Regions from separate parts of the Lysinibacillus sp. JNUCC 51 genome, predicted to be linked through region 1. Evidence: riboswitches for the same ligand, from Rfam matches in the RefSeq annotation. Region 1 holds a riboswitch; each other region holds the start of a gene.
What was found. Region 1 has a riboswitch for cobalamin ahead of JNUCC51_RS08750 (ABC transporter substrate-binding protein). Riboswitches for the same ligand answer to the same signal wherever they lie in the genome.
Positions count from the first base shown of each region.

Region 2: another riboswitch for cobalamin. It lies ahead of cobT (nicotinate-nucleotide--dimethylbenzimidazole phosphoribosyltransferase); the one in region 1 lies ahead of JNUCC51_RS08750 (ABC transporter substrate-binding protein).
Region 3: another riboswitch for cobalamin. It lies ahead of JNUCC51_RS01500 (ribonucleoside-diphosphate reductase subunit alpha); the one in region 1 lies ahead of JNUCC51_RS08750 (ABC transporter substrate-binding protein).

Region 1 covers NZ_CP065545.1:1,778,371-1,786,113, reverse strand. The annotation lists gene JNUCC51_RS08755 (acyl-CoA dehydrogenase family protein) at 1-1,575, shown strand, start outside; cobalamin riboswitch at 1,661-1,843, shown strand; gene JNUCC51_RS08750 (ABC transporter substrate-binding protein) at 2,094-3,059, shown strand; gene JNUCC51_RS08745 (FecCD family ABC transporter permease) at 3,056-4,057, shown strand; gene JNUCC51_RS08740 (adenosylcobinamide amidohydrolase) at 4,054-5,529, shown strand; gene JNUCC51_RS08735 (cob(I)yrinic acid a,c-diamide adenosyltransferase) at 5,747-6,310, shown strand; gene JNUCC51_RS08730 (heterodisulfide reductase-related iron-sulfur binding cluster) at 7,121-7,743, shown strand, end outside.
Region 2 covers NZ_CP065545.1:1,092,586-1,100,328, reverse strand. The annotation lists gene add (adenosine deaminase) at 1-870, opposite strand, end outside; purine riboswitch at 943-1,041, opposite strand; gene JNUCC51_RS05700 (YheC/YheD family protein) at 1,692-2,456, shown strand; cobalamin riboswitch at 2,668-2,843, shown strand; gene cobT (nicotinate-nucleotide--dimethylbenzimidazole phosphoribosyltransferase) at 2,958-4,013, shown strand; gene JNUCC51_RS05690 (trimeric intracellular cation channel family protein) at 4,114-4,719, opposite strand; gene JNUCC51_RS05685 (methionine gamma-lyase family protein) at 4,978-6,228, shown strand; gene JNUCC51_RS05680 (MerR family transcriptional regulator) at 6,505-6,879, shown strand; gene glnA (type I glutamate--ammonia ligase) at 6,964-7,743, shown strand, end outside.
Region 3 covers NZ_CP065545.1:247,087-254,829, forward strand. The annotation lists gene JNUCC51_RS01495 (ribonucleotide-diphosphate reductase subunit beta) at 1-248, opposite strand, end outside; gene JNUCC51_RS01500 (ribonucleoside-diphosphate reductase subunit alpha) at 261-2,474, opposite strand; cobalamin riboswitch at 2,635-2,822, opposite strand; gene JNUCC51_RS01505 (hypothetical protein) at 2,933-3,616, opposite strand; gene JNUCC51_RS01510 (ECF transporter S component) at 3,613-4,107, opposite strand; gene JNUCC51_RS01515 (bifunctional adenosylcobinamide kinase/adenosylcobinamide-phosphate guanylyltransferase) at 4,355-4,747, opposite strand; gene JNUCC51_RS01520 (histidine phosphatase family protein) at 4,696-5,295, opposite strand; gene cobS (adenosylcobinamide-GDP ribazoletransferase) at 5,268-6,044, opposite strand; gene JNUCC51_RS01530 (bifunctional adenosylcobinamide kinase/adenosylcobinamide-phosphate guanylyltransferase) at 6,084-6,659, opposite strand; gene JNUCC51_RS01535 (histidine phosphatase family protein) at 6,671-7,279, opposite strand; gene JNUCC51_RS01540 (pyridoxal phosphate-dependent aminotransferase) at 7,291-7,743, opposite strand, start outside.

The sequences.
Region 1 (7,743 bases):
GAGTTTATGGAATATGCAACACGTGAGCTAACAGATTTCGGTGAGCTTTGTGCTGGAGATATTGATGTGAGAGCCAAACATACGGATAGAGAGGGGGAACCTCGATTACAAAGGTATAATGCCTATGGTGAAGAAGTGTCAGAGATTTGGGTCAACGATGGTTATAAAAAAACGATTGAAGAGACGTACAATACCGGCATTGTTGGTTATGTGCATAAGGATATTCCGCAATTAGGTAGAAAGGGCAATTATGTGTATAGCTTTGCTCAAGGCTATATACTTTCACATGCTGAGCCAGGTTTTTACTGTCCTGTTACTTTAACAATGGCAACTGCTTATTTACTTGATCATTATGCAAGTGATGAGGTGAAGGAGCGCTTTTTACCACATGTATGTGCAACAGGAGACACAGAGCTATATGAGGGAGCAACATTTTTAACGGAGCGACAAGGTGGCTCTGATGTTGGGGCGAATGTTGTAGAGGCAAGAAAGGACGGCAATCAGTATCGTTTATATGGGGAGAAATATTTTGCATCTAACGCAGGAATGTGTGGAGTAACCATGGTATTGGCACGAATGGAAGGAGCTCAGTCAGGTTCAAAGGGCTTAACATTGTTTGCAGTTCCATGGCGAAATGACGATGGCACTGTTAATAACCTGCGCATTCGTCGTTTAAAGGATAAACTTGGCGTTAGAGCAGTACCTTCTGGTGAGGTGGAATTTGATGGTGCGCTAGCATATGTTGTAGGTGACCCGAATAAAGGAATTTACTATATGTTAGAGGCGCTTAATTTATCAAGAATTTGCAATGCGGTTGCTTCTATTGGCATCATTCGCCGCGGCTATTTAGAGGCGAAGCATTATGTGACAAATCGACATGCCTTTGGTAAGCCTTTAACGCAATATCCTATGATTCAGGACACACTAGGGAAGTTCGCTGCAAAGCTTCATGTAGAAGTTGCCACGGTTTTTGATCTTATTCAGCTGTACGATAAAGTAACTAGTGGACAGGGGAATAAAGAAGACATCATTTTGAATCGCTTGTATATTGCTATCATGAAAAAAGAAACGGCAGAGCAAGCTGTACATTATGCTAGTGAAGCCATTGAATTACATGGCGGAAACGGCTATATTGAAGATTTTGTTACACCTCGATTATTACGAGATGCACAGGTACTTACTGTGTGGGAGGGAACTGCGAATATTTTAGCTTTAGAGCTTATTCGTTTAGTTGAAAAGTTCCATGTGCACGAAATGTTTGTTCGTGTCATGGGAGAACGTCTAGAAAAACTAGCTGACGATCCATTAGTTGAAATTGTAGTGGAGCAATTAGCAAAACTAGATTCAACTTTGCAAACATTTAGCCGTTTAAATGATGCAACGAAAACGTTTGAGGCAAAAAAAGTCGCAGAGAAAATGGCGCATTTATATGAAAGTGTGGTAGCAGTCGAATGGGCACAAAGATTCGGCGGCAAATATGAGAAACTAGCAGATATTTATTTAGAGGACACATGGGCATTGCGTGAAATGGGTGCACCAATGAAAACGGTGCAATATTTTTCAGATATAGTTTAACTTCTTTAAGTATGCCGGGCATAATTGATTGATTAGAAGTCGTCTCGAATGGAGGCGACTTCTTTAATTTTCATGTATAATACAATCAACTGAATATTATAAAGGTTCTTTACTTAAGTAAAGTGAAAAGGGAAATCGGTGTAATTCCGATGCGGTCCCGCCACTGTATGTGTGAGTTTTTTCAATCTGCGCCACTGAAAATTTCGGGAAGGCTTGAAAAAGCGTATGAAGCACAAGCCAGGAGACCTGCCTTTATAGAAAACACGTTATAGCCTACGAGGATAGGATGGTGGATTTTGTATATGTATTTTTGTGCAAATTTGACCCCCTCATTGTTTTATGATGAGGGGTATTTGTTTTGGAAGATGAATGTCGATAAATTTAAAAAAGTGGGCGATAAACTCACAATGTTAGTTGATAAACCCACGATATTAGAAGATAAAAATTAAAATGTATCGGTAAATCAGAAAAACAAGTCGTTAAAATCTATATGCACAAATAGACTAAGGAGGATTCACATGAAGAAAATTTGGAAAATAGGATTATCAGCATTTTTAGCTCTTGGCTTGCTGGCTGCATGTAATACTAAAGAGGCAACAAATGAAAAGCCGTCATCTTCTGAGCAACAAGAGACAACAAAAGTAGATCAAGCAACATTTCCAGTGACGATAACGGATGCTACTGGCAAGGATATTACGCTAGAGGCGCCTCCTGAAAAGATTGTCTCTCTCATTCCGAGTAATACAGAAATTTTATTTGGACTTGGCTTAAATAATGAAATAGTTGGTGTGACAGACAATGACGATTATCCAGCAGAGGCCACTAAAAAAAATAAGGTTGGCGGTATGGATTACAATGTTGAAAAAATTATTGCGTTATCGCCAGATATCGTTTTTGCACATGCATCGGGTATGGGGAATTCAAAAGGAGCAATTGAACAACTTGAGGCTGCAGGTGTAAAAGTATTTGTTGTAGCGGATGCAAAAAACTTTAATGAAACTTACACAACGATTGAACAGCTTGGTCAAGCAACAGGGAAACTAGAAGAAGCTAAAAAAATTGTTGCAAATATGAAGGCGAAAGTTAAAGAGATTGAAACGAAACTTGATGGTGTTGAGCCAAAGAAAGTCTTTGTAGAATCTTCTGATGAGCCACAAATTTATACAACTGGTAAAGGTACATTTATGAATGAAATGCTAGAAATGATTCATGCCGAAAATGTGGCAGCAGATGTTAATGACTGGTATCAAATTGATGCTGAACAAATTATCGCGAAAAATCCAGATGTCATTGTTGTGGCATATAATTATGTACCAGATATTTTAAAGAAAATTCCACAACGTGCAGGCTTTGAGACAATTACGGCAGTAAAAAATAAAGCCATAGTACAAGTAGATGAAAATATAACAAGTCGTCAAGGTCCTCGTTTAGCAGATGGTCTTGAGGAATTAGCGAAAGCCGTCTACCCTGAGGAGTTTAAATGAGTAAAACAATTGTAGCCTATGTAACAGCAATTACGCTTCTAATCATTAGCATCTGGTGTGGTGTAGCGATAGGCTCAGTTCATATTCCGCTAGAAGTATTGTGGAATAAGGCGGCTGATGAAACAGCTGCCAATATTTTATGGAAAATTCGATTACCCCGAGTCCTGCTAGCAGGGCTTGTAGGGGCGTCACTTGCAATTGCAGGGGCAGCTTTTCAAGGCTTATTAAAAAACCCTTTGGCTGATCCTTATACGTTAGGTGTTTCCTCTGGTGCATCAGTTGGCGCAGTCTTGACGATTTTTTTTAGTATATCTCTACCTGTAGTAGGCCATTTTACATTGCCGACCTTTAGTATGATAGGTGCCATATTAACGATGGTTGCTGTCATGGGCTTTGCTAGAATAGTAGACCGCTCGCTAAAAATGGAAACTCTTATTTTAACAGGGGTTATATTTAGTTCATTTTTAGGTTCCTTGATTTCATTAATGATTGCATTATCTGGTGAGGAGTTACGCCAAGTAATCGGATGGCTGCTAGGCTCAGTATCGATGCGTGGTTGGCCATACGTTCAGATGATTATCCCGTTTGTAATAATTGGCTCAATCATGCTTTGGACACAAAGACGCGAGTTAAATGTTCTGTTATATGGTGAAGAGCGCGCGAAGCATTTAGGTGTCAATGTTAAGCGCAGTAAATATATTATTTTAGTGGGTGGATCAATGTTGACAGGAGCAGCGGTAGCTGTTTCTGGAACGATTGGCTTTGTTGGTTTAGTTGTGCCGCATATGACGAGAATGGTTTGGGGTTCCGATCACCGTCATTTATTGCCATTATCGTTTTTAAATGGGGCAACTTTGCTGATTATTTGTGATTTAATAGCACGAACTATTATTGTGCCAAGAGAGCTACCGATTGGTGTTATTACTGCATTTATTGGGGCGCCCGTTTTTTCTTATATTTTTTATAAGCAACGTAGAAGCAAGGGGGTACGGGCATGATTGTTGTTGAACATCTTTCCGGCGGCTATGAAGACGTACCTATCGTCCAGGATATAAGTTTTTCCGTTGAAAAAGGCAAAATACTAGGGATCTTAGGGCCAAATGGTAGCGGAAAATCCACTCTGTTAAAAGTAATGAGTGGCATATTACCAGCAACTGCAGGCACTATATTAGTAGATGGTAAAAATATTAGCTCTTACAATGCTCGTGCATTAGCAAAAAAAATGGCGGTGCTACCACAATTACATGCTAATGCTTTTTCAAACAGTGTTCGGGAGGCAGTATCACTTGGACGTTATCCACATCAAACAGGCTTCTTTTCAAGCTGGACTGATCGTGATGAACAGGCAGTCCAACATGCTATGATGCAAACTGGTGTGAAACGCTATGAACACACACCGATGGAATTTTTGTCGGGCGGTGAACAGCAAAGAGTTTTTGTAGCCCAAGCTCTTGCACAAACAGCGGAAATATTACTGCTAGACGAACCGACGAACCATCTAGATATTGCCCATCAACGTCAGATTTTAGATATGGTGCGAAAGGAAGCAATTGAAAGTGGTTTGACCGTTATTATGGTACTACATGATATGAATTTAGCTTCCCTCTATTGTGATGAATTATTATTAATGGAGGAAGGGAGGATGCGGGCATTTGGGGCGCCGCATGAAGTATTAATCGCTTCGCAAATCGAAGACGTTTACCATGCCCGAGTTGCAACTTATGCACATCCAGAAATTCCAAAGCCTCAAATTACAATGATGCCAGCCTCAGTTGAACATCAGCAGCGTGCTGTCATTACAAAAGAAAATTTCACTGTTACAGATCGTTACATTAAGCTTCAATCAGAATTTCCTTTAAAAGCTGTGTCCTCAGCTGTCCATAATCCGGGTATCGGTTGGTATGATTGTCTGATAAATCGCTCTGTACCAATTGATTATGTTATTAGTGATGTAAAGAAAGAGGTCGCTGGATTTTTACTAAAAGAGCGTTTTTCATCTACAAGTACCGTGGTCATGTTAACAGCTGTCCCAACAAATCTTGTAGCTATTAATGAATTTAAAGCTTCATTTGGCAGCGTCCTTGTTGCTGTTACGGCCGGAGTTGGCAACGCCGTTGATGTGTCTCGTACACATGAAAGACAAGATGAACCACATATTGGTACTATAAATACGTGGGTTATTGTAAATGGTTGTTTATCAGAAGAAGCGTTTTTCCAAGCAATGATGACGGCTACTGAGGCGAAAACAAAGGCATTGCAATCGGAAAATATTCGTGATGAACTTAGTGGTACTATTGCGACAAGTACAGCTACAGATAGTTTATTAATTGCAGCGACACAAAAAGGGGAAGAAATGCTGTACGGAGGTCCCATTACAGATGTAGGTAAGATTATCGGTAAAGGTGTTTTTGAAACAACTGTACAGGCAATAAAAAATTATCTTCATTCAGCAGATAAACCTACTGTATGAAGGTAATGCCTCCGGCGGATGTCAGCCTCAAACCTTCGTATCCTGCGAAAAACTAACTGACCTTCATCGGTAAGAACGCCACATCCTGTGGCTTTACCGAAATCGTGTCGGTCCTCGTGCAGGACTGGACATAATTCAAAATCCGGACGCATTGTTTATCTGTAGCGAAAGCTGTGCCAAGGTGAAATTATTAAAATAATTTTAGGAGATGAGAGAAATGAAGCTTTACACAAAAACAGGCGATACGGGGAAAACAAGTCTTATCGGTGGACGCGTTGATAAAGATAGCTTACGCGTTGAAACATATGGGGCCATCGATGAATTAAATTCTTTTATTGGTAAGGCTGTCAGTGAACTAGATCGTGAGCTATTCAAGGATATTCTAATTGATTTAGAAACGATTCAGCATGAGCTTTTTGATGCGGGTGGAGACCTTGCTAACGTCATGAAGGAACGTCATTATAAGCTGGCAGAGCAGCCGATAGAAGTGTTGGAATCGCGTATTGATGCATTGTCAGATGAAGCACCACCGTTACAGCGTTTTATTTTACCAGGTGGTGCGCCGGCAGCTGCAACTTTACACATTGCTCGCACAGTAGCACGTCGAGCAGAGCGTCAAATGGTAACACTTATGAAGGAAATCGAAGACGTACCGAAAATTGTACAAAAGTATTTAAACCGTCTATCTGATTATTTATTTGCAGCAGCACGGGTTGTAAATCATCGATTGAATGTCGCGGATATCGAATATATTCGAAGCGGCAATGTTTTTAAAAAATAATTTGATCACCAAAAGTTGTGGATGACATTGAGCTGCGTGAGTGAAGCGGCTCATCGGATGCCCCGGGAAAGCGCTCAGCCGGAACGGAAATCAACTTCACGTTATTGTGGTGAATTAATTTTTTTGTAAATACTTTTAAGATTTATCGGAACAAAATCTTATTTTATCGGAACAATTTTAGCTTTTATCGGAATGTTTTCTCGTTTTATCGGAACAATTTTAGTTTTTATCGGAACAATTTCAGTTTTTATCAACTAAGAGCGACTTGGAGATCAGCGAATAGATGAACGAAGGCTAAAACCATCACGTCCAGTGATAACGCCTTCGTGACCAACATCGGTGCTGTTGTCGCTGCCGCTTCGCTTTCGCGCAGATAAACCCCTTTTGCTGTCGCTTTGTTGCACTACGCTTTCGCGCAGATAAACCCCTTTTGCTGTCGCTTCGTTGCACTACGCTTTCGCGCAGAATGAACCCCTATTGCTGACGCTTCGTTAGCACTACGCTTTCGCGCAAAAAACATCTGTTGGCCCGAGACCCTGTAGCGGAGCGGAATTCAACCACACGTTATGGTGAGAATTAGTATTATAAAGAAAGTAAAAAAGTAGTCACTTTGAAAAATTCAGGGTGGCTTTTTTTCTTGTAAAATGTAAGAATATAAAATTATCAGAAATATTTCCGTTTTATGTTGACTGAATGCTCACTCATTTATTAGAATAGGAATATAATGATAGAATGAAGTACATTTACGTATGAGCTAGAAAATTTATCACAAAGAGAGAAAATTACGACGAACTAAAGGGGGGACCAACCATGAGTCCATTAGTAATTGCAAACATTGTTCTAACAGTCGTGGTTGTGCTTTATGCAGTAGGATTGTTCTTCTATCTGTTAAAAACACGCTATAAGTTTGTGCAATTGGGGAAAAAGGTTGAGTTTGATGAAAGTCTTAAAGAACGAGTTGGTTATCTTATGGTCAATGTACTTGGCCAAAACAAGCTATTAAAGGATCCAAAGAGTGGTTTAATTCACGTCATGTTCTTCTATGGATTTTTGATGGTGCAGCTAGGTGCTATTGATTTAATTTGGAAGGGGTTAGTACCTGGATCTCATTTACCACTTGGCGTTTTCTACAGTGTGTTTACATTCTTCCAAGAGCTCGTAGTATTGATGATTTTAGTGGCTGTTGTGTGGGCGTTTTACCGACGCTATGTTGAAAAGCTAGTACGTCTAAAACGAGGCTGGAAAAATGGTCTTGTCTTAATTTTCATTGGCGGGTTAATGGTATCTACATTACTTGCAAATGGTATGGGAATAATTTGGCATGGGGAAGGACTAACTTATACAGAGCCAGTTGCTTCTGGCATTGCTGCTATTTTTAGCTTCTTACCAGCATCAGCAGCTGCTGTTGTTTTCTATGTAATGTGGTGGGCGCA
Region 2 (7,743 bases), 690 kb from region 1:
TTCATTTGCCATTGTAGTATTTGATACGGTTCTGTTATCCGTATTAAATGTCACTTTTATTCCATCTTTATGAAATTTATAAATCGGATGTTCAGAATAATGATTAACAGCTTTCGTTTGGACATTACTTGTTGGACACATTTCAAGCACAACCTGTCTTTCTTTAACTATCTTATAAGCCTCGGCACAATCTTTAATAAATACTCCGTGTCCTATTCTTTCAGCACCCAAAAGTTCAACAGCCTCTAGAACGTTTTTACCAATCCCTGTTTCACCAGCATGAATAGTGACTCTGTAGCCATATTCTTTGGCTAATGCGATTGGATCTACGAATTTTTCACAAAAGCCTTCTTCTTCGGATGCACATAGGTCAATTGCCACTACACCTTTTCCAAGGAACTTTTTACCTTTTTCAACCACCTCGAATGCACTTTCTACAGACATCGTCCTCATGCAGGACAGGATTATATTTCCCTTTATTTCGTAACAGCTTTCAGCGTCTCTCATCCCATCTATAACAGCTTGAATAACTTCTTCAACGCCAAGACCTTGTAATGTGTGAAGTAACGGGGCAAATCTGACCTCTAAATATTTCACATTTTCCATTGTTGCATTCTCAAATAGCTCAAAAGTAATTCTTCTTAAGTTCTCCTTAGACTGCATTACTATATTAGGAAGAAAAAATCTTTTTAAATATTCATCAAGGGATTCGCATTCTAACGGAGCAATTAGCTCCTTTTGTAGTTCATCCTTATCAAAAGTGGGTAACTGAATGCCTTCCTTCAGTGCAATATCGATAATAGTTTCAGCCCTAAGGCTTCCATCCAAATGACAGTGTAGTTCAATTTTTGGCAATGTTAAAAAGTTCATTTTTGACCTCCTGAAATAAATTATTAGATTTAAAATACAAAAAAATTCCTGATCACAAAGAAAATACAAGTTTTGTACTTGTACTTTCTTCGTAATCAGGAATTTCGGTTCCTGGTAGAGACCCCCAAACCATATTATTGGGGTTATACGGAAATATTATTGAATTCATTTATGATTTTTAATAGGATAATAAAAAAATTTCGGATTGTCAACATGGTCCCTACCTTTATCAACAAAACTGCTTCGTTCGTTTAAGTACATTTCTTCAAATAGTTATTTGTTGTTATTAAGAGGAAAAGGTCCTTTTGAGTTTATATTTTGGAGTACCGAATGTCAACATTCATTATTATCCCTTACACCTAATGATCCTTATATCGATAGACCACTCGCCCAAATCCCTTTAAAACCGACTTCCTCTACAACTTTTGCGGAAAGAACGTTATGGATTTCATTAAAAATTCAAGTCTGTCTGAATATATTTTTTAAAAAAAATTCGTCCTTTTTTCAATATCTCCCATCTCCATACTCGACATGTCTATATAACTAAAAGTAATGATTAGTGGGGCAAATATATTAGAAACTAATGATTTTGAAATCAATAAAATGGATGTATTGAGAACAATCATAATAATACTTTTCTAGTGTAGTAGATTTATTATGACTCTAACAGAAAAATAGGAGATATTAGTCACGTTACCAAGTCTCACCCACCCACGCAAGATAAATCTATCTACATACAATAAAGTAACCTCCATAAGTGGAGAGGACTACACTATCAATACAAAAGAAATAAAAATATCTAATTAAATGAGGTGAGTTTATTGAAAAACGGACTTGGAAAATGGGAACAATTCTTACTTTTAAAACAAAATCCTTTAACAACTAACTGCATGCCAGAATCAAAACTTTACAGTCTAGAAAACCTAATCTATTTATTAAATAAGTATGAGTATATTTATGTGAAACATAATAGCACTGGACAAGGAAGAGCAATGTATAAAGTCTACAAAAGAAAAGATGGACACTATTGTTTTAACGGATTTACCATGCAAGGTGAAGAAATAAGTAAATGTGTAGCAGCAATTGAGGATTTCCACCAAGTTCTACATCCATATGAGAAACACGGTAGATTAAGCGGAATTTATATTATACAGGAGGGGGTCAAAAGTCTAACCCCTGATGGGGATTCAATATCCATTCGTGTTCATGTTCAAAATCTAAAGGGAAAATGGGTAATTGGAGGAATTTACGGAAGGCTTGCAACTGAGGATCATGGGATTGTCAATTCAAATCGGGGTTCTCAAGCAATATCGATTGAAGAATTATTATCAGGTTATTTGATGATGGATAATACAAAGAAAGATCAAACAATAGACACTCTAAAAGAAGAATCAATTTTAGCATCTGAAGTAATATCATCCCACTTTCCTAATAGAGAATATGGCATTGATTTTGGAATAAATCTTGAAGGAAAACCTATATTATTTGAAGTAAATACAACGCCAAGCATACGTAGTTTTGCCAAAGTTGATAGAGCGATCTGGAAGAATATTGTTGAGATTAGGAAAATGCAAAATGAAGGTTAAGTTTGAAATGTAGTTATTTTTCATGTTAGTCAATTGCAAGCCCTCAGGAACCTGAATATGCGTACATTAGTTTATTTGGTTATTCGAAGTGTTAAAAGATTCTTTTGATTCACTCTTTTGGAGCAAATGCCAGCGAAGGAAAATTCCTGGAGCATTTTTCCGTTTAATCTAATATATTGACACAAAAATCACTTTGTCGTAGATTTAAAGTAATTGCATAAAAGCATTAGGTGCCCACTGCGGGAGAATAGGGAATAAAGTGAAAAGCTTTAGCGGTCCCACCACTGTAAAAGAGAGTTTCATAGAGAATGCCACTAGCATAGTCTGGGAAGGTTCTATGAAATGTTGAAATTGAGCCAGGAGACCTGCCTAACTGCTTCGGTTATATAGACGATGGAAAAGTCTGTAGTTTATTTGTTATGGAATAAACTACAGGCTTTTTATTTTTTTCTCTAAATCATTCTTCGAGTAACAAGGGCAAAAAAGAAAGGGGAAATTTTCATGCAATTATTACAACAGACGATTCAAAACATTCAAAGTGCTGACCACAAAATGATGGAGCAGGCAAGAGAACGCATAGATGCACTTTGCAAGCCTCCTGGAAGCTTGGGAAGACTAGAGACCCTTGCTGTACAACTATCAGGGATTACAGGAGAACTATTTCCTGAGATTGATAAAAAAGCGATTATTGTCTGTGCCGCAGATCATGGTGTTTGTGATGAAGGGGTGACATCTAATCCACAAAATGTGACGGTCTTTCAAACATTAAATTTTCCAAGAGGAGGGACTGGTGTTTGTGCTGTAGCGAAAATAACAAATGCAAAAATTGTCACGGTAGACGTTGGCGTAAAAGAGGATATTCCGCATGATGCTGGGGTCATCATAAAAAAGATTAAATATGGAACGGACAATATGGCGAAAGGTCCTGCTATGACACGGGAAGAAGCCATTCAATCCATTGAAGTAGGAATTGAAGTAGCTACGGAAGAAATAAACAAGGGGATAAATGTACTCGGGACGGGTGAAATGGGCATTGGAAATACAACACCGAGTGCTGCAATATTATCGGTTCTTCGCGAATGTCATCCCAATGAAGTGACAGGCTTCGGTGCAGGTGTTGGGCCAGGGGGGATAGCACATAAAGTAGAAGTCATTCACAATGCTATTACATTAAACAAACCAAATCGTCATGATGCTATTGATATTCTTGCAAAAGTTGGTGGATTAGAAATAGGCGCTATGGCTGGAGTGATACTTGCCGCAGCTGCGCATCGCAAGCCTGTTGTTATTGATGGCTTTATTTCTACCATTGCTGCTCTTATTGCATACGAACTTGAACCAAACGTAAAAGACTATATAGTTCCTTCACATGCCTCTGAAGAACCAGGTGCAAAAATTGCCGCTGAAATGCTCGGAATTGAACCGATGCTGCAAATGAATATGCGATTAGGTGAAGGCTCAGGTGCAGCATTAGCCTTTCCTATTTTAGATGCAGCATGCTCTATGATGAAAAACATGGCTACATTAGAGGAATCTATGTTGCTGTTGAAAAAGTAACTTTAGTCGCTGCCGTGGATGCACGGTGTTTGTGATAAACAAGAAATTAAATAACAAGCCCAAATATCAGATTTGGGCTTGTTATTATGTAGCAGTATAGCTATGCTCGATTCAACTTCCGTAACGGTAAACGCCATTTCTTCATATATGAAAGTATTCTTAGTACTGTGATCACACCAAATAATACATATAAAAAGATATCCCCTGAGAATTGTTGAAGTCCGATAATAAGCCCGGCTAATGCTGCCCAAACGCCATAGACTTCATCACGAAGAACTAACGGTTGTCGTCTAGCTAACAAATCGCGAACAATTCCACCACCTGACCCTGTTAAGACAGCAGCTACAATAACGGCACTAATAGGCATGTCGAGCTTCACAGCATAGAGAGCACCTTGAATCGCAAATGCCGATAATCCAATAGCATCGGTGAAATTGCCCCAGCGATGCCGGTGCTGAATGAGTCGATGTGGAAATAAGAAAAAAATTGTAATGGCTGCAATGGCGATTTGGAACATCATGTCCTGACCCCACAGTGTTGTTACAGGTAAACCTATGAGTAGATTCCGTATAGCTCCACCACCAAAAGCAGTTACGATACCGAGTATATATACACCGAATAAATCGTATTCTTCCTCCATCGCAATTATTGCCCCGGAAATAGCGAAGGCAATTGTTCCAATGATGCTAAAAAACTCCCAAGCCAACCTTTTCACCCCTTATCTGAATAAATCATTTCTTGTTGTAGATTACATATTAGAAAGCATCGACTTGCGATTTAGAATTATCAGATATCAAATATCTTATTATAGCAGAATTAAATAGATTAAGTTCGTTATTTAGTTTAACGCCAAATGAAAATTTGAAACAAGAAGAATACCCGCGCTTTCAAAAGCAAGCTTTGCAGGCAAGCTCACAAATTGTTAAGATAAGATTTGAACAAATGTGAAATGGAGAATAACATAATGACTTTTACAACCAATTTATCAGAAGAAACACTAGCGTTAGCTGCTAAAATAGAAGAAAAGGTACGCCCTTTTCATGCAAAGGTAGAAGATATGGCGTTCTTCAATCAACAAAAAGTGCTTGCTGCATTCCGAAAGCATCAAGTTAGTGATTATCATCTGCACCCGTCTAATGGTTATGGCTATGATGATGAGGGGCGTGACAATCTAGAACGAGTGTATGCAGAGGTCTTTGGAGCGGAGGCTGCCATTGTACGTCCGCAAATTATTTCTGGTACACATGCAATTACACTTAGCTTATTCGGAGTGCTACGTCCTGGTGATGAATTACTTTATATTTCAGGTCAGCCGTATGACACATTGCAATCAATAGTCGATGGTGGCGATAAGGATACTGGCTCGTTAAAAGATTATAAAATCAGATATAGCCATGTGGATTTAATCGATAACCAAGAGATCGATTGGGAAGGTGTTGCAGCTGCAATTACATCAAACACAAAAATGATTGCTATCCAACGTTCGAAGGGCTATGCAACACGCCCATCCTTTACCATTTCACAAATTGCAGACATGTGTGCAAAAATCCGTGAATTAGCGCCAAATGCAGTTATTTTCGTTGACAATTGCTACGGTGAATTTGTTGAGGCACAGGAACCAACAGAGGTTGGGGCTGATTTAATGGCAGGCTCACTCATTAAAAATCCTGGTGGAGGCTTAGCGAAAATTGGTGGTTATATTGCGGGTCGTGCAGATTTAGTAGAGAAATGTGCTTATCGTATGACATCACCAGGTATTGGTGCTGAAGCAGGAGCAACATTAAATACGCTTGGTGATTTCTATCAAGGATTTTTCCTTGCGCCACATGTTGTATCTCAAGCATTAAAAGGTGCCATCTTCACGGCGGCTATGCTAGGAGAGATCGGCATGAATACATCACCAAGCTATGATTCTAATCGTACGGATTTAATTCAATCGGTTTCTTTCCAAACTGCGGAACAAATGATTGCTTTTTGCCGTGAAATTCAAGCGAACTCACCAATTAATGCGCATTATGCACCAGAGCCGGCGTATATGCCTGGCTATGAAGATGATGTCATCATGGCCGCTGGAACATTCATTCAAGGTTCCAGTATTGAGCTTACAGCAGACGGTCCTATTCGTCCGCCATTTACAGCATTTATTCAAGGTGGGTTAACATACGAGCACGTAAAATTTGCAATTTGTAGTGCTGTTCAAAAAATCCAAAAATAGATTGCGAAAAAGCTATTCAAAATTTCCATTTTGAATAGTTTTTTATTTATGGATGAAAAGTTGAATATATATATAAGTTAATTGGACTCGAACGCCCCTAGGAATGCGCGAAGTCGGAACGGAAATAAACCCCCACCTTAGGAAAATAAACTTAGTATTTTACAATTTTTCATCATTTCAAAAAAAATATTTTATTCCATGTTAGGAAACCTCACATGGACTGTTGACAGTGTGAATTTTTCGTTATATTATTAGCTGGTATTGGAGGGGACTTAAATGAGTCGTGAAATTAGACGAACTATGCCGTTGTTATCAATGAATATCGTAATGCAATTGACCGAGCTTTCGGCACGTCAGATTCGTTATTATGAAGAACACCATTTAATTGAGCCGCACCGAACAGAAGGCAATCGACGAATGTTTTCATTAAATGACGTCGATACACTGCTGGAAATTAAAGATTACTTGGAACAGGGCATGAACATGGCAAAAATTAAAAAGCTGTTCTCTAAAAAGAATGAACCTGTTTCAACAGATGAACCTAATTTAAGTGACTCAGAATTACGTCGCATCATGCGTGAGGAAATGCTTCAAGCGCAGCGTATGCAAAAATCATCCATCCGTCGTGGGGATTTATCTCGATTCTATTAATAAAAGGCAACATCATTAATTACTTTATTAATAGGGTAGGGTAATGATAAAAAAGCTAGACAATTTATAGGAGTGTGGAAAACTGTGGGTAAATACACAAAAGAGGACATTAAACGTCTAATCGAAGAAAAAAACGTAAGCTTTATACGTCTACAATTTACAGATATTCTTGGCACAATCAAAAACGTTGAGATTCCTGTAAGCCAATTAGATAAAGCTCTAGAAAATAAAATGATGTTTGATGGCTCATCCATTGAAGGCTTCGTACGTATCGAAGAATCAGATATGTATTTATATCCTGACTTAGATACTTTCGTAGTGTTCCCTTGGACTTCTGAAAAGGGGAAAGTAGCACGTTTCATCTGTGATGTATACACTGCTAAAGGCGAGCCATTTGCTGGTGACCCACGTAATAACTTAAAACGTATCCTTAAAAAAATGGAAGATATGGGCTTCACAAGCTTCAACTTAGGGCCTGAGCCAGAATTCTTCTTATTCAAATTAGATGCAAAAGGTGAACCAACACTAGAAGTAAATGACCACGGTGGTTATTTCGACTTAGCACCAACTGATCTTGGTGAAAACTGCCGTCGTGATATCGTATTAGAGCTAGAAGAAATGGGCTTCGAAATTGAAGCATCTCACCATGAGGTAGCTCCAGGACAACACGAAATTGACTTTAAATATGCAGATGCAATTACAGCTTGTGACAATATCCAAACGTTCAAATTAGTTGTTAAAACAATTGCTCGTAAACACGGTTTACATGCTACATTTATGCCAAAACCATTATTTGGTGAAGCTGGCTCTGGTATGCACTTCAATGTTTCATTATTTAAAGGTAAAGAGAATTCATTCTACGAT
Region 3 (7,743 bases), 1.5 Mb from region 1:
AAGCCAATGATTTTTAAAAAGGATTCCTGTTCATCCGCAGATAGCCCTGGAAACTGCTTAACATCATTGCTCATATTAATTTCAAATGGTGTCCAGAAGTTACCTAGCATTATTTTATACTTAGGATACGCCCAGCTAAAACGCACATCATCCCAGTTTAAAATGTTAGAAGAGCGTCCGTTGACAATTCCTGTTGAACGGTTCGGTGCTTCCTTATCCATAATTTGTCGTTTTGTAATAGTTGTCATTGATACTTCCTCCTAGCTCGCGCAAGACTCACATTCTAGCAATTCTACAGACGTTGAGCGCACATAATATGTTGTTTTCACACCGCTCGCCCAAGCATTCATATGCAATGCTAGTAAATCTTTCGCCTTAATCGTATTTTGAACGTATAAATTAAGTGAAATGCCTTGGTCGATATGACGTGCTCGTGCAGCATTTTGCTTGATTGTCCAATTTTGATCGATGAAATAAGCAGATTTATAATACCAAGTCGTCACAGGTGATAAATCTGGTACTGTTACTGGAATTTTGTAATCCTTCTTCTCTTCTGAATAACTCTTCTGGAAGATTGGATCAATCGTAGCCGTACTGCCCGCTAAAATAGATGTTGATGAGTTCGGTGCAACTGCCATAACATAGCCGTTACGCATACCTTTTTCTGCAACCGCCGCGCGTAATGTATTCCATTTATTGCTGTCATAGCCTCGTTTGTCAAAATATGCACCCGTATGCCAATCTGAGCCTTCAAACAATGGGTAAGCCCCTTTTTCACTTGCCAATTCGTTAGAAGCAAGAATCGTTAAATACGCAATTTCCTCATATAGCTTGTCCGCAAATTCTACAGCTTCCTCAGACTCCCATTGAATTTCTTTCAAAGCTAATAGGTGGTGCCAGCCAAATGTTCCAAGCCCAATACCACGGTAGCGTAAGTTCGTACGCTCTGCTTGTTTTACTGGAATTGTATTTAGAGCAATAACGTTATCTAGCATACGTACTTGAACTGGGATCAATCGTTCTAGAACACCAGCAGGTACAGCTCTACCTAAATTAATAGATGATAAGTTACATACAACGAAATCTCCAGGTTTGCGACGTGTTACGATAACATCATCTTCAAGGGTAATAGATTCAAATTCAGTCGCTGACATATTTTGGAAAATTTCTGTGCACAGGTTCGAGCTGTAAACCATCCCCTCATGCTTATTCGGATTCATACGATTTACTTCATCTCGATAGAACATAAACGGTACGCCTGTTTCAAGCTGTGAGCGCATAATACGCTTCATAATATCAATGGCCGGTACGACTTCACGACTTAATAATGGATTCGCGATACATTCCGCATATTTTGTTCGGAAAGAACCGTCACCCTTTTTCTCGTCGTAGAAATCCTCTAGTGAGTAGCCCATGACTTCTCGCACTTGATGGGGGTCAAATAAATGCCATTCCCCACGTGCCTCAACAGTTTCCATAAATAAATCTGGCAAGCACAGCCCTGTGAAAATATCATGGGCACGCAGACGCTCATCCCCATTGTTTAAGCGTAAATCTAAAAACGTAAAGACGTCTTTATGCCAAACATCTAGATAGACAGCAATAGCTCCTTGTCGTTGCCCAAGCTGATCGACTGAAACCGCTGTATTATTAAGCTGTTTAATCCATGGTAAAACACCACTTGATGCACCTTTAAAGCCTTTAATAGATGAGCCTCGGCTACGAATTTTGCCCATATAAACACCAATACCGCCGCCATACTTAGATAATGTTGCGACATCTGTATTCGTGTCATAAATACTTTGTAAACTATCATCTACTGTATCAATAAAGCAACTAGATAGCTGTCCATGTGTTTTACCTGCATTCGATAATGTTGGTGTGGCAACAGTCATATATAAATTACTCATTGCCCAGTAAGATTCACGTACTTTTTCTAAACGATTTTCTGTTTCATCTTGCATCAGAGTCATTGCAATAACCATCCATCGTTCCTGGGGTAGTTCCACTGGTGTTTTCGTGTAATCACGAACTACATAGCGGTCCATTAATGTTTTTAAGCCAATATACGTAAACAACTCATCTCGACTTGGATCTAAATAAGAAGCAAGTTCCTGTAGCTCCTGTTCACTATATTTTGTTGTTAAACTTTCATGATACAATCCAGCTTCTGTATAGTGTGCTAAATGTTCTGGGAAAACCTTATAAACATCCTTCACTGAAACTTCACGACGCATTGCAAATTGATCATATAGTTTTTCTAAATAAATTTGAGCTGCGACAAATGTCCAGTATGGCTCCTCCTCATCAATTAAGCTAAGCGTTTGTAAAATCATCGCATCTGCCCATGCTTCAAATGTGGCATTGTCGTTTTTTCGTAGCCATCGATCCGATAACCTTACAAAACTTTCGAGTTCATCCTCCGTGTAACTTTTTTTGAGCTTAGCAATTTGCTGTTCGATTTGAATTGTCATGTACCATTCTCTCCCTTTCCTTCTCCAGCAACACAAAAAACGATCACGCAACATCTATCGGTTACGTGATCGCTGTAAAATCGGAAATGGAAATGAAGGACATGCACACAAAGAAGTGACAAATCTTTCGCCTCCACTTCTCAATCCCCGAAGAATGTGTTGCTGTCTTGAACAACTCGGCAGGTCTCCTGGCTCATGCTTCCTCCAAATGATAGCCTTCCCGTTCTTCACAGTGGCCTATTCATCATTTGTCAGCATTTACAGTTGCGGGGACAGCTTCGGCTTAAGATGACTCTTTCTCCGAATTCCCTTTTAAACCATATTGGTACCGCTTGTCCAAAATACTATATATTGTGTTTTGATTCCTAAACAAATCTAACATATTGTGTTTATTGTTGCAATAGGCGTTTTGCCCCTTGCAAGTTGTAAAGTGCTACTTTTTCTCGAAGCAAGCCCAATTACAATGCAGTTTTACGTAGTTTTTCAAAATTTCTTGGAAAAATTTTTTGTGCTATCTGCTCTTTTTCTGGCAGAATTCCTAGTAAAACTACTGCACATGGACCAGCTGTCTTTTCGACATCTAATGAACTTTTGACCTGTTGTTTGCCAAAAAGCCGAGTAAATTCGGCTTTTAGACCTTTTGATCCAACTGGCCATACTTGCTGCACTATTCCCTCTTTCCACGCCTCAAAAATAGGCTGGAGCTTTGCAACATCTTCCGGCTGTGCAAGGACTTCATTGCCTACAAGCGGTAGTCCATAGGTGTACCAACTAAGCTGTTCATGTTGAGTTGCTGTGCGTTTTTGCTGCTCACCAAGCATCGTTATAGACAACCCTGATTGTAAAGTGGGCATATTGGACTCTGTACTACCGTCTATTAGCGGACAACTTAGTCCAGCTTCATCAAAAACCTGCTGAATACCAGCAACATAGCTAGACCATGCAGCATCCCCTGAAAAATTAGCGAGTAAAATATGGCTTGGTAAAGCATTTGCAGCAAGCTGCTCTAAAAAAGTAACACGTGCAGTGAAATAAGCTGTAAGTTTGTTTGAAGCAGACACAACATCTTGTGGCTTTTCGCCAATTGCCGCGGCATTATCTGTCGTAGCAATGAGCTCACCGACTTTTATTGCATTTCTCAATGTACTCGACCTTCCTTACGCACAAACACCTTAGAGAGAATTGGCATCACAACCGCAACAATCACTAGATTTACGAGTGTTGCCAAAGGAAGACTAGTCAGTGACGTCCAGTAAAATGCCGGACTAATGATAAAGTAAAATGGTAAAGGTGCCACAACACCATTTAAAATAAATGCTACTGGCCATTTCCAAAAATGCATTCCTTTTTTATGCATAACCCCAAAGATCCATACAACAATAAACATTTCTACTGCGATAATAATATGTAGTGGCCCTAATGGGAAGCCAGTAGTTAAGGCTGAGATAAAATGCCCAATTACTCCCGCAATCCCAGCTAATACTGGAGATAAAAAGACAACGCTCAAAAATGCAGGTGCAGAGTCAAGCGCTGCAGTTGAAATAAATGTTGGAATTTTAATGACTGCACCAACTGCACAAATTGCTGCTACCATGGCAGTGAGCGTCAACTTCATCAATCTTTGTCGATCCATTCCATTTCCTCTTTTCTTTAATATTAGCTATTGATTATAACGTGTAGTTGATTTCCGTTCCGGCTGGGTGCTTTCCTGAGGGCGTCCGATGAGCCGCTTTGCTCGCTCCAGGGTCTCATCTGTAACGCTGATTCCCAAGGAGTCACCCAGCCTCCACTCCAATCAACTAATATACATAGCATAGATTTTAACAATCATCAAACCATACATTATGAATGAAAAGCCTTCTAAATTTTTCAAATATATATCATTTGATTTGTTCCCCAATACCGTACCAAATGCGTACCACTTGTTCGGCTTCAGAGAACAATGCCTGGTACAATCGCCCACATGTATCGCGTAATAATCGTGCCTGCTTTTCCATCGGCACAACTCCACGTCCCATATCGGTCACAATTATATACAGTGCACAATTTTCTTCAAGAGTCTTTAGTCTTGTCAAAATGGCTCTAACAAGAGATTCATCATCCTCAAGATCTTGTGTCACGAGCCACTTCTCTATGTTTTTAATAATTAGTACATCACAGGTAGGAGTGCCATCAGGTAGATCGCCATCTACTAGCTCAACTTTTTGTCCTGCAAGTAATTTCATGACAAAGTCGGTTTTTCCATTATAGGCTCCTCCGATAAAGACATGCATCTCGCTCCCTCCTCCCAAGCCTTTCTTGTAAACATTAAAGAAAACATTTTATCATGCGGTGTTTGATACGACCAAAAAGTTTGCTCAGTTGGTGCAAATGCAACAAGAAGAGCTCGAATTACTCCTCCATGGACAACGAGATGATAAACATCTTCGTCTTTCGGTAATGCCGTGAACCCTTCAATGACACGCGCACTAAATGCATCAAAGCCTTCCCCCTTTGGAGGTGGAGACTGTAGAGGATCATCTAACCATGCACAATAACGACTATCTGATTTTAAGTCTTCATATGTGTGCCCTTCAAATTCTCCGAAGTTCGACTCTCGAAATCTTCTATCAGAGACGTATGTTGCATTCGGAAAATAGTGGTCAGCTGTTTCCCTACAGCGCAGCAAATCGCTACCATACACTTTCGTGACATTTTTATCTACAATAGTCAGCAAAGATGCATCAGCTAATGAAGAATCTGTCCAGCCGATATAACGCTTCTCCAAATTTTCCTTTGTTGGTGCATGTCTCATTAAGCGCACAATAACAACGTCACCCACAGTACAACCTCCATTCCTTCAATTGAAGCCCCAAGTAAATCTCCAGAAACGCCACCAAAGTTGCGCACTGTAAATTGCCGAAAGACTAAAAAGGCAATCGCTAATACTGCTATCAATACTAATGGAACAATTGAGAAGCCTATGACAAACAACAAGCTGCTATATGCAATAACTAGTGTTAACAGCATATAGCAGATAAGAAATCCCGGCTTAATATGTGTTTTAAAAAAGTAGGCTAGCCCCTTTTCCTTTGAGCACTTGAGCGACATAAAATAAAAGCTCATGCCAACTCGTGTTAATAACGGAATAAACACAGGCATCCATAGTGCAAACTTATGCTGTACGAATAGCTCATGCAATATTACAAATTTGCCAAGCACTAAAAATAACACTGAAAGCACTCCAAATGCGCCAACACGTGGATCATCTAAAATTTCAAGCCGCTTCTCTCGATCTCGATACGAAAAATAAGCATCCCCCATATCAATAAAACCGTCTAAATGTAAACCGCCAGTAAATAAAGCAAACAATCCGATAATCACAAAGGAAAGCAAGACCTCACTGCTAGCCGTCCATTCAGTTAAACTATAGATCACCGCTGCCACTACCGTACCCATGAGCGCCCCTACCCATGGCAAAAAGGCGAACATCCCTGTAATAGTTGCTTTCGACAAAGGAATTTCTTTATGTACCGGCAAAACTGTAAAAAATTGAAACGCAAGTTGTATGCTATGCCAGAAATTTTTCATCGTCTTGCCACCTTCTTTTAATTTTTAAAGTGTCATTCATTATTTCCATTTCTTCACAACACTATAATTTATTTCATACGCCTCATCCGCTATAGATACGAACCATTGATGTAATCCCCCAAGCATTTGTCGGTATAACTCAACTTCCTCGCTAGAATATGGAGGCTCATCGAATAATTCATTTGAGACGATAAAAAACGTCACCCTTTTCTCAAGTAACGTCTCTACCGCCTTTTTTAAAATATCTAGCTTCTCCTCTAAACAACCGGGTTGTTCCACACAAGGAGTTCCTGTATCAAAACCCTCGTAAAAAGCATTAGTCAGCCATGTCGTAACACAGTCCCATAGCACAACATCTCCATCGGTCAGTTGATGTAATGTATTAGCGATGTCATAAGGTGCTTCTATCGTCAGCCATTCAATATTTTGTGCCTGTCTATCTGCCTGATGACGCAGTATTCGTTTCTCCATTTCACGGTCCAACGCTACTCCCGAAGCAATATAAATAAGTCGTTGTGCTTGAGTAAACTCTGTTTGATAGTGAGTAACAGCCGCTTTTTCAGCAAAGTGGGATTTACCACTGCGTACTCCCCCTGTAATGAAAATCAGTGGCATGCTTACGCCTCCTATTGTAAATGTTGAATGTTCCCGATATCTTTAACGAGCCATTGCTGCCCGACATGTTCAATAATCGTGACACTTGTACCATTAATAAAGGGTTCTGCCCACAGCTGATTGATGCTGCGCCCTAAAATAGCATTAATGACGCATTTAATAGCTACAGCATGGGACACAATTAAAACATTGTCCTCGGGATATTTTTCTGCAATTTTCTTTAACGTAAACATTGCTCTTTCTGTTACCATACCAAAGCTTTCTGTATGGGTTGCGACAAATTGTCCAGGATAATCGGTATATAATTCATAGTCAAGTCGATGCGTAGTCATAATGTCCTCGACTGTTTTCCCTTGCCATTCCCCTAAAAAAATCTCTCGTAAATTATCCTCATAAAATATTGGAAGCTCACGATCATCCAAAAGAATATGCAACGTTTCCTTTGCACGGCCACTAGAACTGCTATATGCCACTGAAAAAGAGATATTTTTCAAATGATCACGAAGTTTTTCTGCATGTAAAATACCATTCTCGGATAATGATGAATCTAGCCATCCCTGTAGCCGATGCTCTTTATTCCACATCGTTTCACCATGTCTTACTAAATAAAAAGTTGTCACCTTTCTCACCCCTAATTTGCGTTAAACCACGTCTGCAAACAATTCTGTAAATATGTCATGGCTGCAATATCTTTAATTCCAATACGGAACCATTCACCATTTAAGCCCATAAAGTTTTTTGTATGGCGCAGCACGACGCCTTTTGATAAACAATATGTAAAAAATGCATCTGTTTGCTGATTTTTCGGCAATGCAAAACATACATAATTCGTTACACTATTTGTCACCTGACAACCTTTTTCTTGTAAATAGCTCTGCAGCGCTTCCCGTTGATTTTTAGCATAGGCAATAGCTTGTTTACAATATACATGTTCATCTAAACAACCTGTACCTATAACAAGGGCAAAGGCATTCAAGTTCCAATGCGGCAGGATATTCTTTAGCTCACTAACAACTACCGGGCTTGCTACTAGATAGCCAAGGCGTAATCCTGGAATCGCATACATTTTTGTCATCGAACGAAC